2 regions of the Serratia ficaria genome follow, and region 1 is predicted to be linked to the other one. Evidence: predicted binding sites of a transcription regulator. Region 1 holds the regulator's gene; the other holds the start of a gene.
What was found. The regulator LexA, encoded in region 1, represses DNA repair genes until DNA is damaged. The targets are predictions, from matches to a motif close to TNCTGTATGTACATACAGNA.

Region 1 (7,890 bases):
CGGCGGAAGATCGGCCCGGCCGGCCAGAAGTTGAGGTTGATGCCGGCCGCGATGTGCGGCGGCACCAGGCCCTGGTGATACAGCACGTAGGACAGCAGCAGGTAGTCCATGTGGCTGCGGTGGCAGGGCACGTAGACGATTTCGTGGCCGTCCTGCGCCAGCTGGCGCACGCGTTCGGCGTTGGTGACGTTGATGCCCTGATACAGCCGGTTCCAGGTCCAGCTCAGCACGCGGTCGGAGAGGCGCACGGTCTCGTAGGAGAAGTCGGCGGCGATCTCTTCCATCAGCGCGATGGCGTTCTGCTGGGCTTTTTCGTGGGAAATCTTCTTGCTGCGCGCCTCGTCCTCGACCGCTTTTTCGATCGCCTTGGACGCCAGCAGCTTGTTGAACAGATCCTGACGCGCCGGCAGGCTTGGGCCGACCGCGGCCAGGCGCTGGCGCGAGAAGTGCATGCGCGCCACGCGCGCCAGCTTCTGCGCGATGATTTTATCCGTGCCGTGTTCGGAGGCCATGCGGCGCAGCGAGACGGTATTGGAGAAGCGCACGAAGCTGTCGCGGCCGAGCCACAGCACGGCGAAGAATTTCTGCACGCCGTTCAGCAGGCGCAGATGCGGCGTGCCTTGCCCTTCGCGGCCCGGCGAGCGGCCAAACATCACCGAGACCGGCAGCATCTGGATGTCGAGATCCGGATTGTTGCGGTGCAGGTCCAGGTAGTCGTGGAACAGCTTTACCGACTCTTCCTTCGGCGTGTAGTAGCGGAACACGCGCGGGCCGTCGTGAATGAACACGTGGCTCGGCAGCACCGTGCCGTCAATTTCCAGCGGGTTGAGGGGGTCGGGCAGATCCTGCGCCAGGCACTGAGTGCGCAGCGTCAGCAAATCCGCCTTGGAATTATAAGGCAAAACATACAAAATCGGCCGTGAGGGATCCAACCCTAATTCCGTGACCGGATCTGAAGGGATAACCTTACTTCTTACCAACAATTTGAGTGGTAAATTCAATAATTTATAATAAATTTTACGCCAACCTGACATAACAACGTGAAGCCTCTTGTTAGCAATGCGCCGCAAGCATACCAGAAACCGGGTAGCAGATCTGTGGTGTTGGAAAACCGAGAGCCGATAACGCTGGCTGATCTAGACTCTTTTTATTATGACTTACCTCTGAGAAAGGCACCGAAAACATGGCGAACCAAGCAACCGGCCTGACCCGTATTATTAAAGCCGCCGGCTACTCTTATAAAGGACTTTCCGCCGCCTGGCAGCACGAGGCGGCGTTCCGCCAGGAGCTGGTGGCGACCCTGCTGGCCATCATACTGGCGATCTGGCTGGATGTGGGTGCGATAGCGCGCATTTTGTTGATCGGATCGGTGGCGCTGGTGATGATCGTCGAGATCCTGAACAGCGCGATCGAGGCGGTGGTCGACCGCATCGGCAGCGAGCATCATGAGCTCTCCGGCCGGGCGAAGGACATGGGGTCGGCGGCGGTGTCGCTGGCGATCCTGCTGGCGCTGTTCGTCTGGGGCTCGGTGCTGTGGCAACACTTCCTTTGAGCGGGGCGCTAATCCCTGATTTTTATTCATTCTTCGGTTCCCAATCCGCGCTTACCTGTATATACTCACAGCAAGACTGTATAAACAAACAGGGGGCGGAATGAAAGCACTAACTACCAGACAGCAAGAGGTCTATGATCTGATTCGCGATCATATTTCGCAGACGGGCATGCCGCCGACGCGTGCCGAGATCGCTATGCGTCTGGGGTTCCGCTCGCCAAATGCCGCCGAAGAACACCTGAAGGCGCTGGCGCGCAAAGGGGTGATCGAGATCGTCTCCGGCGCGTCACGCGGCATCCGCCTGCTGATGGAAGATGAAGAAGGCCTGCCGCTGATCGGCCGGGTGGCCGCCGGCGAGCCGCTGCTGGCGCAACAGCATATCGAAGGCCACTACAAGGTGGATCCTTCGCTGTTCAAACCGAACGCGGATTTCCTGCTGCGGGTCAACGGCATGTCGATGCGCGACATCGGCATTCTGGACGGCGATCTGCTGGCGGTGCACAAGACTCAGGACGTGCGCAACGGCCAGGTGGTGGTGGCGCGCATTGAGGACGAAGTCACGGTCAAACGCCTGAAAAAACACGGCAACGTGGTTGAACTGCTGCCGGAAAACAGCGAATTCCAACCGATCGTGGTCGATCTGCGTCAGCAGAATTTCACCATCGAAGGCCTGGCGGTCGGCGTGATCCGCAACGGCGACTGGATTTAACCGCCGCGCCCGAACGGTCGTCCCCCGATTTAAATCGCCCCTGCTTTGGGGCGATGTCATTTCTGATTCAATATCGTGCCCAATCGCTTTCAATGCGCAGCCGACACGCCTGCAGCTTGGTAAGATGAAGGGTATCCACGGGAACATTTCACCATGCGCCTGATCTCCGCCTTTTCCGCCTTCACCAGCGACACCGATAAAGCCCTGTGGCGTCTCGCCCTGCCGATGATTTTTTCCAATATTACCGTGCCGCTGCTCGGGCTGGTGGATACCGCGGTGATCGGCCATCTCGATAGCCCGACCTATCTCGGCGGCGTGGCGATCGGCGCCATGGCCACCAGCTTCCTGTTTATGCTGTTGCTGTTCCTGCGCATGAGCACCACCGGCTTGGCCGCACAGGCGCTGGGGGCGCAGAACCCGCAGGCGCTGGCGCGCGCCTTTATGCAGCCGCTGCTGTTGGCGGTGCTGGCCGGGCTGGCCATTGTGCTGTTGCGCCAGCCGCTGATTGATGCGGCGCTGGGGATCGTCGGCGGCGACGCCGAGGTACTGCGGCAGGCGCGGCTGTTTCTTGAGATCCGTTGGCTGAGCGCCCCGGCGGCGCTGGCCAATATGGTGATCCTCGGCTGGCTGCTCGGCGTGCAGTACGTGCGCGCGCCGGTGATCCTGTTGATCGTCGGCAACCTGCTGAACATCGTGCTGGATATCTGGCTGGTGATGGGGCTGGGCTGGAACGTGCAGGGGGCGGCGACGGCGACCGCCATCGCCGAATACGCCACGCTGCTGCTCGGGCTATGGCTGTCGTGGCGCGTGATGCGGCTGCGCGGCATTTCACCGCCGATGCTGCAGCAGGCCTGGCGCGGTAACCTGCGGCGCCTGCTGGCGCTAAACCGCGACATTATGCTGCGCTCGCTGTTGCTGCAGCTGTGCTTCGCCTCTCTGACCATTTTTGGCGCGCGCCTTGGCAGCGAAGTGGTGGCGGTGAATGCGGTGCTGATGAACCTGCTCACCTTTACCGCCTATGCGCTGGACGGTTTCGCTTACGCGGTGGAGGCGCATTCGGGCCACGCCTACGGCGCCCGCGACGACCGCCAGCTGAGGAGGATATGGCGCGCCGCCTGCCGTCAGGCCTGCCTGGTGGCCCTGGCCTTTGGCGCGGCTTACGCCGTTGCCGGCCAGCAGATCGTGGCGGCGCTGACCTCGCTGCCGGAGCTGCGCGCGTTGGCCAATCACTATCTGCCGTGGCAGGTGGCGCTGCCGTTGGTCGGCGTATGGTGCTACCTGCTGGACGGCATGTTTATCGGCGCCACCCGCGGCGCGGAAATGCGCAACAGCATGGCGGTGGCGGCGGCAGGTTATGGGCTCACCTTGTTCAGCGTGCCGCTGCTGGGCAACCATGGGCTGTGGCTGGCACTGGCGGTCTTTCTCTCGCTGCGCGGCCTCTCTCTGGGTTGGATCTGGCATCGCCACCGGGTGCGCGGCAGCTGGTTTTCAGCGACATAGTCGATGCTGAATGACGCAAAATCATTAATTTTATTTATGTTTTAATTCATATTTAGTTACATGTTTTCGTTGCCGAACTTAACCCGTTAGCAGGCTGTTTTTCGGCGTTTTCTACTGTTATACGAAGTTTGAATGGATTTAAATTCTGCTTACTTTTTATTTGTCGCTATCTGATTCTATACTTAATCATGTGGCTGGCGACGTGAGCAGGGGAGCGGCGCCCCTTTGGTTAGCGCATATAAACCATAAAAATTACTGAGTAATGCGCCCGGCCAGCAGGATCTGAAACTGATTCACCACAGGTTAACGGAGAGACTATGAACAAAGATCAAGCCGACGGTAACTGGAAGCAGTTTAAAGGGAAAGTGAAGGAACAATGGGGCAAGCTGACCGATGACGATCTGGCGGTTATCGAAGGGAAACGCGAACAGCTTGTCGGCAAAATCCAGGAGCGCTATGGCTACCAGAAAGAGGCGGCCGAGAAAGAAGTGAAGTCCTGGGAAGATCACAACAAGTATCGCTGGTAGCGCGACGGGCCGCTGCGGATTGCGGCCGGAAGCTGCCATTGATGGCCTGGCGTTTCCCCCCTTGGCGCCATGGCCGCAGGTACAGGGAGGTACCTGATCCCGCCTATTTCTTCTTGATGGCGATGCTGTGATCGTGTTCGCCGCAATCATGCTTGCTGTCGCAGGCCTCAACCTCAACGCAGCCGGCGCACAGGCCGTGGGCTTCCACCACGCTGTGGCGCAGCGCGAACCCTGACTCTTGCGCCAATTTTTGCAGCGTATCTTCTACGCCTTCGGTGGTGCGTTCGGTCACCTGCCCGCAGCGATCGCAAATAAACAGCGCGGAGGTATGCATCGGCTGTTCAAAATGGTGGCACAACACATAGCTGTTGGCGGATTCCACCCGGTGGATAAACCCTTGCTCGAGCAGGAAATCCAGCGCGCGGTAGACCGTTGGCGGCTTGGCCTGCGGTTCGACGACGCGCAGCAGGTCGAGCAGGTCGTAAGCGCTGATGGCACCGGGCTGCTGCGCCATCAGGCGCAACACTTCCAGCCGTTGCGGCGTCAATCGCACATTGCGTTGCTGGCAGAGCTGTTCAGCCTGCGCCAGCAGCTTTTCCTGGGTGGTTGAGTTCATCGCAAATATCCCGGTACGTAAAAAAGCGATTTTAACATGATTACGGCGAATCGCCGAGAGTTGGCCCCTTTTCCCCTGACTACGGCGCACCAGAAGGCAAATATCGCGGCGTGAACGGTCATAAATGAGAGGCATATCACAACTTTTTTCCGCCTGTGGGCGGCGGCGGCCGGTGCGGGGGTTTTCCCAACGGCGACGATTGTCGTTATAATAGCCGTTTGCGGCACTACGCCGTTCGTTGAACCCAGACAGACTCAGGTAGCCAGTAACCCAGCATGACGAAAGACAACCACGCCCCAACCTACGCCGCCAATCGTTTTTCCATCGCGCCGATGCTCGACTGGACCGACCGTCATTGCCGTTACTTCCACCGCCTGCTGACCAAGGAAACGCTGCTGTACACCGAGATGGTGACCACCGGCGCGATTATCCACGGCAAGGGCGACTACCTGGCTTACAGCGAAGAAGAGCATCCGGTGGCGCTGCAGCTGGGCGGCAGCGATCCGGCGGCGCTGGCGCACTGCGCCAAATTGGCTGAACAGCGCGGCTATGACGAGATCAACCTCAACGTCGGCTGCCCGTCCGACCGGGTGCAGAACGGCATGTTCGGCGCCTGCCTGATGGGCCAGGCGACGCTGGTCGCCGACTGCATCAAGGCGATGCGCGATGCGGTGTCGATCCCGGTCACGGTCAAGACGCGCATCGGCATCGACGAGCAGGACAGCTATGAGTTCCTGTGCGATTTCATTGCCACCGTCGCCGGCCGCGGCGAATGCGACATGTTCACCATCCATGCGCGCAAGGCCTGGCTCTCCGGCCTCAGCCCGAAAGAGAACCGCGAAGTGCCGCCGCTGGACTACCCGCGGGTGTACCGGCTGAAGCGCGACTTCCCGGCGCTGACCATCGCCATCAACGGCGGCGTGAAGACGCTGGAAGAGGCGCGGCAGCACCTGCAGCACCTGGACGGCGTGATGATGGGCCGCGAGGCTTACCAGAACCCGGGCATTTTGGCGCGGGTCGACAGCGAACTGTTCGGCGCGCGGAGCGAAGTGCAGGACAGCGTGGCGATTATCGAATCGCTGTACCCGTACATCGAGCGCGAGCTGTCCAACGGCACCTATCTGGGCCATATCACCCGCCATATCCTCGGCCTGTTCCAGGGCGTGCCGGGCGCGCGCCAGTGGCGTCGCCACCTGAGCGAGAACGCCCACAAGCCGGGTGCCGACGTGCGGGTAGTGGAAGCGGCGCTGGATCTGGTGCGCCTGCCGCGTACCGAGGTGGCATAACCCCTAAAGAATTTGACTAACAGTTAGTCTTTCTCGCCAGGCATTCAGCGTCTTGCTGTATGCCTATCCAAATATTTCAATGAGTTATATTTTACGCCGTTCTGGCACGCTTCTTGTAATAACTCAGCAGATACGTTGCGTTGCGAAGGAGCAATCATGTTAGAACTCTTCTTTCTCGTTGGCTTTGTGGTGATGCTGATGGTGACCGGCATTTCGCTGCTGGGCGTGTTGGCCGCGCTGTTGGCGGCGGCGGCCTTCATGCTGCTTGGCGGGCTGTTCGCTATGGTTTTCAAGCTGCTGCCTTGGCTGATCCTGGCGGTGGTGGGCGTGTGGATCTACCGTTCGATGCAGAAGTCCCCGATCAGGCGCTACTGATTTTTGTCGAACAATCAGACAGTCACGATGAAATTCAGGTAACGGCGGCATGACTAATGCGGCGGCGATCACAGCTTGGCAGTTTTAACCGCGCGGGTGGCACATAAAGCGTGTTTTTTGCGTTGGGGGGCTGTTAGGATAATCGCCGATGCAGTGATGCGACCGATTTCATCACCGCGAGAGACAATCCAATAATAGCGTTGCCGAAGCAACCCCCTGTCTCTGGCGGACTCTGCTCTACCCCTACAAAGCGCAGTAACAGAAAGGGCTCCTTACGGAGCCCTTTTCTTTTGGCGGTAATCAGGGGATCAACAGGCTGGAGCCGCTGGTGCTGCGGCTTTCCAGCACCTGGTGCGCGCGTTGCGCGTCGGCCAGCGCGAATTTCTGCTGTTCCTTCACTTCCACCTTGATGGCGCCGCTGCCGATCAGCGAGAACAGCTCATTGCTGGCGTACTGCAGCTCGGCGCGGTTGGTGATATAGCCGTTGAGGGAAGGACGGGTGACGTACAGCGAGCCTTTCTGGTTCAACAGCGCCAGATCGACGCCGGTTACCGGGCCGGAGGCGTTGCCGAAGCTGACCATCAGGCCGCGGCGCTTGAGGCTGTTGAGCGAGGCCTGCCAGGTGCTTTTCCCTACCGAGTCGTACACCACGCCGACTTTCTCGCCCTGCGTCAGCTCGGCCACTCGCTGGGCGATATCTTCCTTATGGTAGTTGATGGTCGCCCAGGCGCCGGCCTGTTTGGCGAGCGCGGCCTTTTCGTCCGAGCCGACGCTGCCGATCAAGCGGGCGCCGAGCGCCTTGGCCCACTGGCAGGCGATCAGCCCGACGCCGCCGGCCGCGGCATGGAACAGGAACACTTCGCCCGGCTGCACTTCGTGAGTCTGGCGCAGCAGATAGTGCACCGTCAGCCCTTTCAGGAAGGCGGCGGCGCCCTGCTCAAAGCTCAGGTTGTGCGGCAAGAGCGCCACTTTTTCCTCCGGCACGTTGTGGATCTCGCTGTAGGCGCCGAGCGCCGACTGGGCGTACACCACCCGGTCGCCCGGTTTTACCGCGCTGACGCCGGCGCCGACCTTGACCACCACGCCGGCGGCCTCGGTGCCCAGCCCGCTCGGCAGGCTGGCGGGGGCGTACAGGCCGCTGCGCACGTAGGTGTCGATGTAGTTGATGCCGATCGCCTTATTCTCGACCTGCACCTCGCCGGCCGCCGGATCGCGCGGCGTGAAATCAACGTATTGCAGCACTTCCGGCCCGCCGGTGGCGGAGAATTGAATGCGCTTTGCCATGTCGTTACCTCGTTGGAGTGTCTGATTTCACCCTATTCTTT
Region 2 (7,890 bases), 1.9 Mb from region 1:
ACGGGACACATCGGCCGGGAACCGATTGGCACAGCGCGTGCGCCGGCCCTTTGAGCGAAACCGGGGAGCGGCGCAGCCAACGCGGAGGCAATTTCAGGTATGACGGGTATATCGCGTTTTTACGCCGGATCCGCTACTTTATGCAGGCAGTTCTGCCTCTTTGTAAGGAAATTTATGCGCAATCGTACCCTGGCCGATCTCGATCGGGTGGTGGCATTAGGCGGCGGCCATGGTCTTGGCCGCGTGATGTCAGCCCTGTCGTCTTTAGGATCCCGCTTAACCGGCATCGTCACCACCACCGATAACGGCGGCTCCACCGGCCGCATACGCCGTTCGGAAGGCGGCATTGCCTGGGGCGATACCCGCAACTGCCTGAACCAGCTGATCACCGAGCCCAGCGTCGCCTCGGCGATGTTTGAATACCGCTTCAGCGGCAACGGCGAGCTGTCCGGCCATAACCTCGGCAACCTGATGCTGAAGGCGCTGGATCACCTCAGCGTGCGCCCGTTGGAGGCGATCAATCTGGTGCGCAGCCTGCTGAAAGTGGACGCCGCCCTGATCCCGATGTCCGAGCAGCCGGTGGATCTGATGGCGCATGACCACGAAGGCAACCACGTCTACGGCGAGGTGAACGTCGATCAGCTGACCGCTATGCCGCAGGAGTTGATGCTGTCGCCGCACGTCAACGCCACGCGCGAGGCGCTGGACGCCATCGCCCAGGCCGACGTGATCCTGATCGGGCCGGGCAGCTTTCTGACCAGCCTGATGCCGCTGCTGCTGCTGGGTGACCTCACTCAGGCCCTGCGCCGCAGCAGCGCCAATATGATTTATATCGACAACCTGGGGCGCGAGCTGAGCGTCGCCGCAGCAGCGCTGTCGCTGAAGGACAAGCTGATGCTGATGGAGGAGAAAATCGGCCGTCAGATGATCGATGCGGTGATCGTCGGCCCGGGCGTGGACGCCAGTGAAGTGCGGGAGCGGGTGGTGATTCAGCAGCCGCTGGACGCGAGCGACGTTCCTTATCGCCACGATCGGCAGCTGCTGCGTCAGGCGCTGGATCAGGCGCTGGTGGAATTGGCCGCCCGCGCCTGAGATGAAAACAGGCTCAGTCGCGCCCGCGCAGCCACGGATTGTCGCTGGCGGCGCGGCTCACCATATCGATATACAACTCTTCCACCTGCTTGCGCGCCCAGGGCGTGCGGCGCAAAAACTTCAGGCTGGACTTGATGCTCGGATCGCTGCTGAAACAGTTGATGCGAATGCGTTCGGCCAGCCCGGACCAGCCGTAGCTCTCCACCAGTTTGTTCAGCAGTTGTTCCAGCGTAACGCCGTGTAGCGGATCTTTGGACTGGTGTTCGGTCATGGTCAATGCTCATCGTGGTCAAAACAGGCCGCACACCATAATCAGCTTTGCCGGGTGCGACAAGAAATTTATATCCTGCGTCTTGCAAACCGCCGGGCTGCGGCGAGCAATCCATCGGCCATGTGCCCTGAATCGGCTCTCGTTGTGCGTTACGAAATGGCGATAAACTGCTCGCGCAGCTGATGGATTTCGTCGCGCAGCGCCGCGGCCTGTTCGAACTCCAGGTTTTGCGCATGGGTGTACATTTGCCCCTCCAGCTCGCGGATCTTCTGATCCAGCGCCTTCGGCGTCAGGTTCTGGTACTGCGCGGCGCTCTCGGCGGCCTTGCCCTTGCCCTTGTTCCTGCTGCGATTGCCCGGCTGGCCCAGCTGCAGGATATCGCCGATTTTCTTGTTCAGCCCCTGCGGCACGATGCCGTTTTCTTCATTGTACGCCTGCTGCTTGGCCCGGCGGCGCTCGGTTTCGCCGATGGCTTTGGCCATCGAATCGGTGATGCGATCGCCGTACAGGATCGCCTTGCCGTTCAGGTTGCGCGCCGCGCGGCCGATGGTCTGGATCAGCGAACGCTCGGAGCGCAGGAAGCCTTCCTTGTCCGCGTCCAAAATCGCCACCAGCGACACTTCGGGCATGTCGAGCCCCTCACGCAACAGGTTGATGCCCACCAGCACGTCAAACTCGCCCAGGCGCAAATCGCGAATGATTTCGACCCGTTCCACGGTATCGATGTCGGAGTGCAGGTAGCGCACGCGCTCGCCGTGTTCTTCCAGATATTCGGTCAGGTCTTCCGCCATGCGTTTGGTCAGGGTGGTCACCAGCACGCGCTCGTTGATAGCCACCCGCTTGCGGATCTCCGACAGCAGATCGTCCACCTGGGTGGTAACCGGCCGCACTTCCACTACCGGATCCAGCAGCCCGGTAGGCCGCACCACCTGATCGACAAGATCGCCGCCGGATTTCTCCAGCTCGTATTTGCCCGGCGTGGCGGACACGTAAATGGTCTGCGGCGCCAGCGCCTCGAACTCTTCGAAGCGCAGCGGGCGGTTGTCGAGCGCCGAGGGCAGGCGAAAGCCATATTCCACCAGCGTTTCCTTGCGCGATCGGTCGCCTTTGAACATGCCGCCGATCTGCGGGATGGTGACGTGGGATTCGTCGACCACCAGCAGGCCGTCCGCCGGCAGGTAATCGAACAGGGTCGGCGGCGGCTCGCCCTCGCCGCGCCCGGACAGGTAGCGCGAATAGTTTTCAATGCCCGAGCAGTAACCCAGCTCGTTCATCATCTCCAGATCGAACTGGGTGCGCTGCGTCAGACGCTGTTCTTCCAGCAGCTTGTTGTTGGCCAGCAGCACTTTGCGGCGGTCGGCCAGATCGACCTTGATCTCTTCCATCGCCTGAATGATCCGCTCGCGCGGGGTCACGTAGTGCGACTTGGGGTAAATGGTAAAGCGCGGCACCACCTGCTCGATCTGCCCGGTCAGCGGATCGAACAGCGACAGCCGCTCCACTTCTTCGTCGAACAGCTCGACCCGCAGCGCCAGCTCGTCCGACTCCGCCGGGAAGATGTCGATCACCTCGCCGCGCACGCGGAAGGTGGCGCGCTGGAACGCCTGATCGTTGCGGCTGTATTGCAGCTCCGCCAGCCGGCGCAAAATGGAGCGCTGATCGATGATCATGCCCTTGGTCAGGTGCAGCATCATCTTCAGGTACAGATCCGGATCGCCCAGGCCGTAGATCGCCGAGACCGAGGCCACCACCACCACATCGCGCCGCTCCAGCAGCGCCTTGGTGGCGGAAAGCCGCATCTGTTCGATGTGTTCGTTCACCGAGGCGTCTTTTTCAATGAAGGTGTCGGAGCTGGGAACGTAGGCCTCCGGCTGGTAGTAGTCGTAGTAGGAAACAAAATACTCCACCGCATTCTCGGGGAAGAACTCTTTCATCTCGCCATACAGCTGCGCCGCCAGCGTCTTGTTAGGCGCCAGCACCATGGTGGGCCGATTCAGATCGGCGATCACGTTGGCGATGGTGAAGGTCTTGCCCGAACCTGTCACCCCCAGCAGCGTCTGGTGCGCCAGGCCGTCTTCCAGCCCTTCTTCCAGCTTGCGGATGGCTTCCGGCTGATCGCCGGCCGGTTTGAAATCAGAATGCAGTTTGAAAATTTTGCTCATTGGCTCGGCTACCCTGTGGAGATGCGCGCGCTCAGGCGGCCACCCGGTTGATGTCCCCCGAACGGCCCCTAATTATGGAAAGAGGCGGTGATTTACGCCAGTGCCTATGATACTGGATATAAAACCAGCTTCAAGCGGATTCGTCGCCTTAACGTGCGGCCAGCCGCGAGGAATGCACCGCCAGAGTTACAGTGCCGTGACATTTTTATTGTCAATAACAGATTTATCCCCAGAACTCGTCACGAATTAACTTATTGATAGCACTGCGGCGAAAAATCATACATAGAAACTCCCTCAATGCATTGGCGGCTTGATTTTAAATAAACTATTGATATTTATTTGTTTTAATAAAAAGACGAGAATGCGGACAAAGCGCACAGAACCCGCGTCCGCTCTCGCTTCCCGCCGCTTTTCTAAATCTAATGCACAAGGTTATCCACAGGAATAGTGGATAACTCTCACCGCCCCGCCCGTGACGGGAGTTGCGGAAAGAACGCTTTTCGCCTTTTCCTCGCCCCAAAATGGCTTTTTTAGTCATTTTTTCATAAAAATATCGATTTGTTTATGCCGATTAATGCTAAAAATATCCATTGCCAAAAGCGTATTCGGCCCATTCCGGCGACATGCTCACCTTCTCGCCGCCAACGGCGAAATTGTTTGCACCATAACTATTCTCTTCAGCACCGGAAAAGTGCAAAAAATGTTCGCGTTAACTTCCCCGTCATTTTCGCGCCGCGGCGTCAGGCCAGCCCACGCCTGAAAATCGCTTAACAAGACCATAACAAACGCCGATTTCCAGCACCGCTAAAAGTTGGCCTGAGAGTTGCAATACCCTTTCTGGCGAGAGTGCGGCCAGGCGAGATAACGCGCCGCTTATGGCAGATTTGTCTGCCGCCGCCGCGCCGGAGACATTGCGACAAATGACTGGCATTTCGAATGTACAGACGCAAGAGCGGGGATAAATCGCCATTACGCGTCATTTTTAGCTGCATATCTTGCCGCTAACCGGCCACTGGCTACCTATTTTCAGGTAATCGGCACGGCATTTTGTTCTGGACATTAAAACACTCGGGAAATAAATCGCTAACGCGCTGCGCTGGCAGGAAGTGGATAACGCACGGACGCGGACGTTCGATTGCGGTCGCGGAGCCGGCCCGTCGGGGCACCAGTCCACGAGTGAAATACGGGTCTTTGAGGAGAATGCCGGATGTTAAGTTTACGGTCAGTAAATCAGTTTTATGGGCAAAACCACACGCTGTGGGATATCAACCTGGAGCTGCCGCGCGGCCAGTGCACCGTCTTGATCGGCCGCAACGGGGTGGGCAAGACCACGCTGGTCAACTGCATCATGGGCCACCTGCCGGTGGTCAGCGGCAGCATGACCTGGCAGCTGGCGGACGAGCCGCCGCAAAACCTGCTGCAGCAGCCGGTGGAAACCCGCGCGGCGCTGGGCATCAGCTACGTGCCGCAGGGGCGACAGATATTTTCGCAGCTGAGCGTGGAGGAAAATCTGCAGGTGGCGCTGATGGCGGGCCGCGATAAAAACCGCCGCATTCCGCCGCTGATCTACAGCCTGTTTCCGCACCTGCGTGAGATGCGCGGCCGCCGCGCCGGCGATTTATGCGATGGGGAGCAACAGCAGCTGGCGATCGGCCGCGCGCTGGTGCTGGAGCCGGAGCTGCTGATCCTCGACGAACCTACGGCGGGCGTGCAGCCCTCTATCGCCGCGGACATCGGCGGGGTGATCCGCAAGCTGAACCGCGAGCTGGGCATGACCATTCTGCTGGTGGAACACAAGCTGCCGTTTGTGCGGCGGGTGGCGGATCGTTTTTGCCTGATGGATCAAGGGCGCGACGTGGCGCATGGTTCGCTGGAACAGCTGGATGAGGAGTTGATCAATGCCTATCTGGCGGTGTGAGATGAAAACGCGAAGGGGGCGCCGTTCCCCCCCACGCGTTATAGCCGGCCGAGATCCAGGTACTGGCCCAGCGGCTGGCGCCCGGCGTCGGGCAAGTGCGGGATTTCGCCCAGCAACGGCGCCGGCAGCAGGCGGTGCAGCGTCGCCAGGTACTCCCGGTGCCGCCTGCCGGGCGGGCTGACGTCGTTGGCGATCCAACCGGCCAGCGGCAGCCCCGCCTGGCGGATTGCCTGCGCGGTCAGCAGCGCATGGTTGATGCAGCCCAACTTGATGCCCACCACCAGGATCACCGGCAGCCGTTCCTGCTGCACCCAGTCGGCGAAAGTGTGCCGCTCGGACAGCGGCGTAAACCATCCGCCGGCGCCCTCCACCAACAGCCAGTCGGCGCGCTGCTCCAGCCGGCGCAAACCGGCGGACAGCCGCGCCAGTTCGATCGGCCGCCCCTCGTCGGCGCTGACGATGTGCGGCGAGGTCGGCTCGGCGAAAACGTAAGGATTCACTTCGTCGTAGCTTAGCGCCACGCCGCTGTTGGCCTGCAGCGCCAGCGCATCGCCATTGCGCAACCCGTCAGCGGTCATCTCGCTGCCGGAAGCCACCGGCTTGTAACCGGCGCTGCGATAGCCCGCCAGATTGGCCGCCTGCAACAGCGCGCTGCTGGCCACGGTTTTCCCCACTTCGGTGTCGGTGCCGGTAACGAACCAACGCTTAATCACGATAAATCACTCCATAAACCAGATGATAGCTGAGCGGAAACTGCCCCTGTCGGCACGGATAGGCCGCCTGTAACGCCGCGAGCCGCCGACGCGACATCAGCCCGCCTTCGCGGCCCCGATGCAGGTGAGTGGCGCCGATGCCCTTCAGCGATCGCATCAGCGCCATCACGTCCGGGTAATCCAGGGTTCGCCATTCCGACTCGAGACGGTGGCGATAGCCGGCGCAGGCGGCGCGGATGTCCGCCAGCGGGAGAAACGCATTGACGTGGCGCTCGCCGTCCACCTGTTGCCAGGCGTCGCCCAGCTCGCGCAGCGAGCCCTGCGCCAGGGTGGAAAACAGGATAACGCCGCCGGGCCGGGTCACCCGGTACAGCTCCGCCAGCGCCGCGGGCAGAGAGCTGCACCACTGCACCACCAGGCTGCTGAAGCAGATGTCCATCGCCGCCGAGGGCAGCGGCACGTTTTCGATGTCGCCCAGCAGATAGTGGTCCGCCGCCTGTTGCCGGCGGGCGAACGCCAGCATGCCGGGCGCCAGATCGAGCGCGGTCACCTGCTTGCCCAGCTCGCGCCAGCGGCGGCTGAAATAGCCGGTGCCGCAGCCGGCGTCCAGCAGCTGCTCGCCCGGCCGATCCCCTCCCATCCCCAGCAAGCGCTCGCCAACATCGCGCTGCAGCGCCGCCGCCGCATCGTAGCTGTTCGCCGCCCGGCTGAAAGCCGAGGCCACCGCCTGTTTGTTCACCGATTCAAAGGCTGACGTCATGCAGCACCTCCAGCAGGCGATCGATGTCCTGCGGCCGGTGAGCCGCCGTCAGGGTAATGCGCAGCCGCGCACCGCCCGGCGGTACCGTCGGCGGGCGAATGGCGCTCACCCACAGGCCCCGTTCGCGCAGGCGCTGCGCCAGATCGAGCGTACGCTGATTGTCGCCCACCAGCAGCGGCTGGATGGCGGTGTCGGATGCCGTCAGGGTCAACGACAGCCCCGCCGCGCCCTGGCGGAAACGCCGGATATTGTCCCGCAGCCGGGCCCGCAGTTCGTCGCCCTGCTGAATGCGCAGCAGCGCCGCCTGCAGCGCGCAGGCCTGCGCCGGCGGCATCGCGGTGCTGTAAATCAAATGCCGGGCGAACTGCAGCAGGTATTCGGCGGTCGGTTCGTCGCACAATACCGCCGCGCCGCTGACGCCGAACGCCTTGCCGAAGGTCGCCACCAACAGCTCGGGCCGCACGCCCTGCTGCCAACAGCTGCCGCGCCCCTGCTCGCCGCGCACGCCGATGCCGTGCGCGTCGTCGACCATCAGCCAGGCCCCCGCCGCGCGGGTCAGGCGGTGCATCTCCGCCAGCGGCGCGCTGTCGCCGTCCATGCTGAACACCCCTTCAGTCACCGCCAGCCGCTGCCCGGCGCAGGGCTTGGCCAACAGGCTCGCCAGCGCCTGCGGCTGGTTGTGACGAAACCGGCGCAGCTGGGCCGGCGACTGCGCCGCCGCCTCCAGCAGCGACGCGTGGCTGAGGCGATCGGCCAGAATGCGATCGTCCGCCTGCAGCAGCGCCGCCAGCAGCGCCTGATTGGCGGCGTAGCCGGAAATGAACAGCAGCGCGCGCGGGTAGCCGAGCCACTCCGCCAGCCGCTGCTCCAACGCCTGATGCGCGGTACAGAAGCCGGTAACGTGGCCGGAACCGCCGCTGCCGACGCCATACTGCTGCGCTCCCTGTTGCCAGGCGGCGATCACCTGCGCATCC

Region 2: the regulator LexA is predicted to act here: its motif matches at 3,636-3,655, upstream of uvrB (excinuclease ABC subunit UvrB).

What each region holds. Positions count from the first base shown of each region.
Region 1 covers NZ_LT906479.1:4,729,682-4,737,571, reverse strand. Annotated here, with positions in the region: gene plsB (glycerol-3-phosphate 1-O-acyltransferase PlsB) at 1-1,034, opposite strand, end outside; gene CKW09_RS22150 (diacylglycerol kinase) at 1,184-1,552, shown strand; gene lexA (transcriptional repressor LexA) at 1,653-2,261, shown strand; gene dinF (MATE family efflux transporter DinF) at 2,415-3,761, shown strand; gene CKW09_RS22135 (CsbD family protein) at 4,079-4,288, shown strand; gene zur (zinc uptake transcriptional repressor Zur) at 4,392-4,904, opposite strand; gene dusA (tRNA dihydrouridine(20/20a) synthase DusA) at 5,180-6,190, shown strand; gene pspG (envelope stress response protein PspG) at 6,347-6,565, shown strand; gene CKW09_RS22115 (quinone oxidoreductase) at 6,866-7,849, opposite strand.
Region 2 covers NZ_LT906479.1:1,437,648-1,445,537, reverse strand. Annotated here, with positions in the region: gene yvcK (uridine diphosphate-N-acetylglucosamine-binding protein YvcK) at 175-1,092, shown strand; gene CKW09_RS06865 (VF530 family protein) at 1,106-1,363, opposite strand; gene uvrB (excinuclease ABC subunit UvrB) at 1,513-3,525, opposite strand; gene CKW09_RS06855 (ATP-binding cassette domain-containing protein) at 4,733-5,443, shown strand; gene bioD (dethiobiotin synthase) at 5,482-6,156, opposite strand; gene bioC (malonyl-ACP O-methyltransferase BioC) at 6,149-6,916, opposite strand; gene bioF (8-amino-7-oxononanoate synthase) at 6,900-7,890, opposite strand, start outside.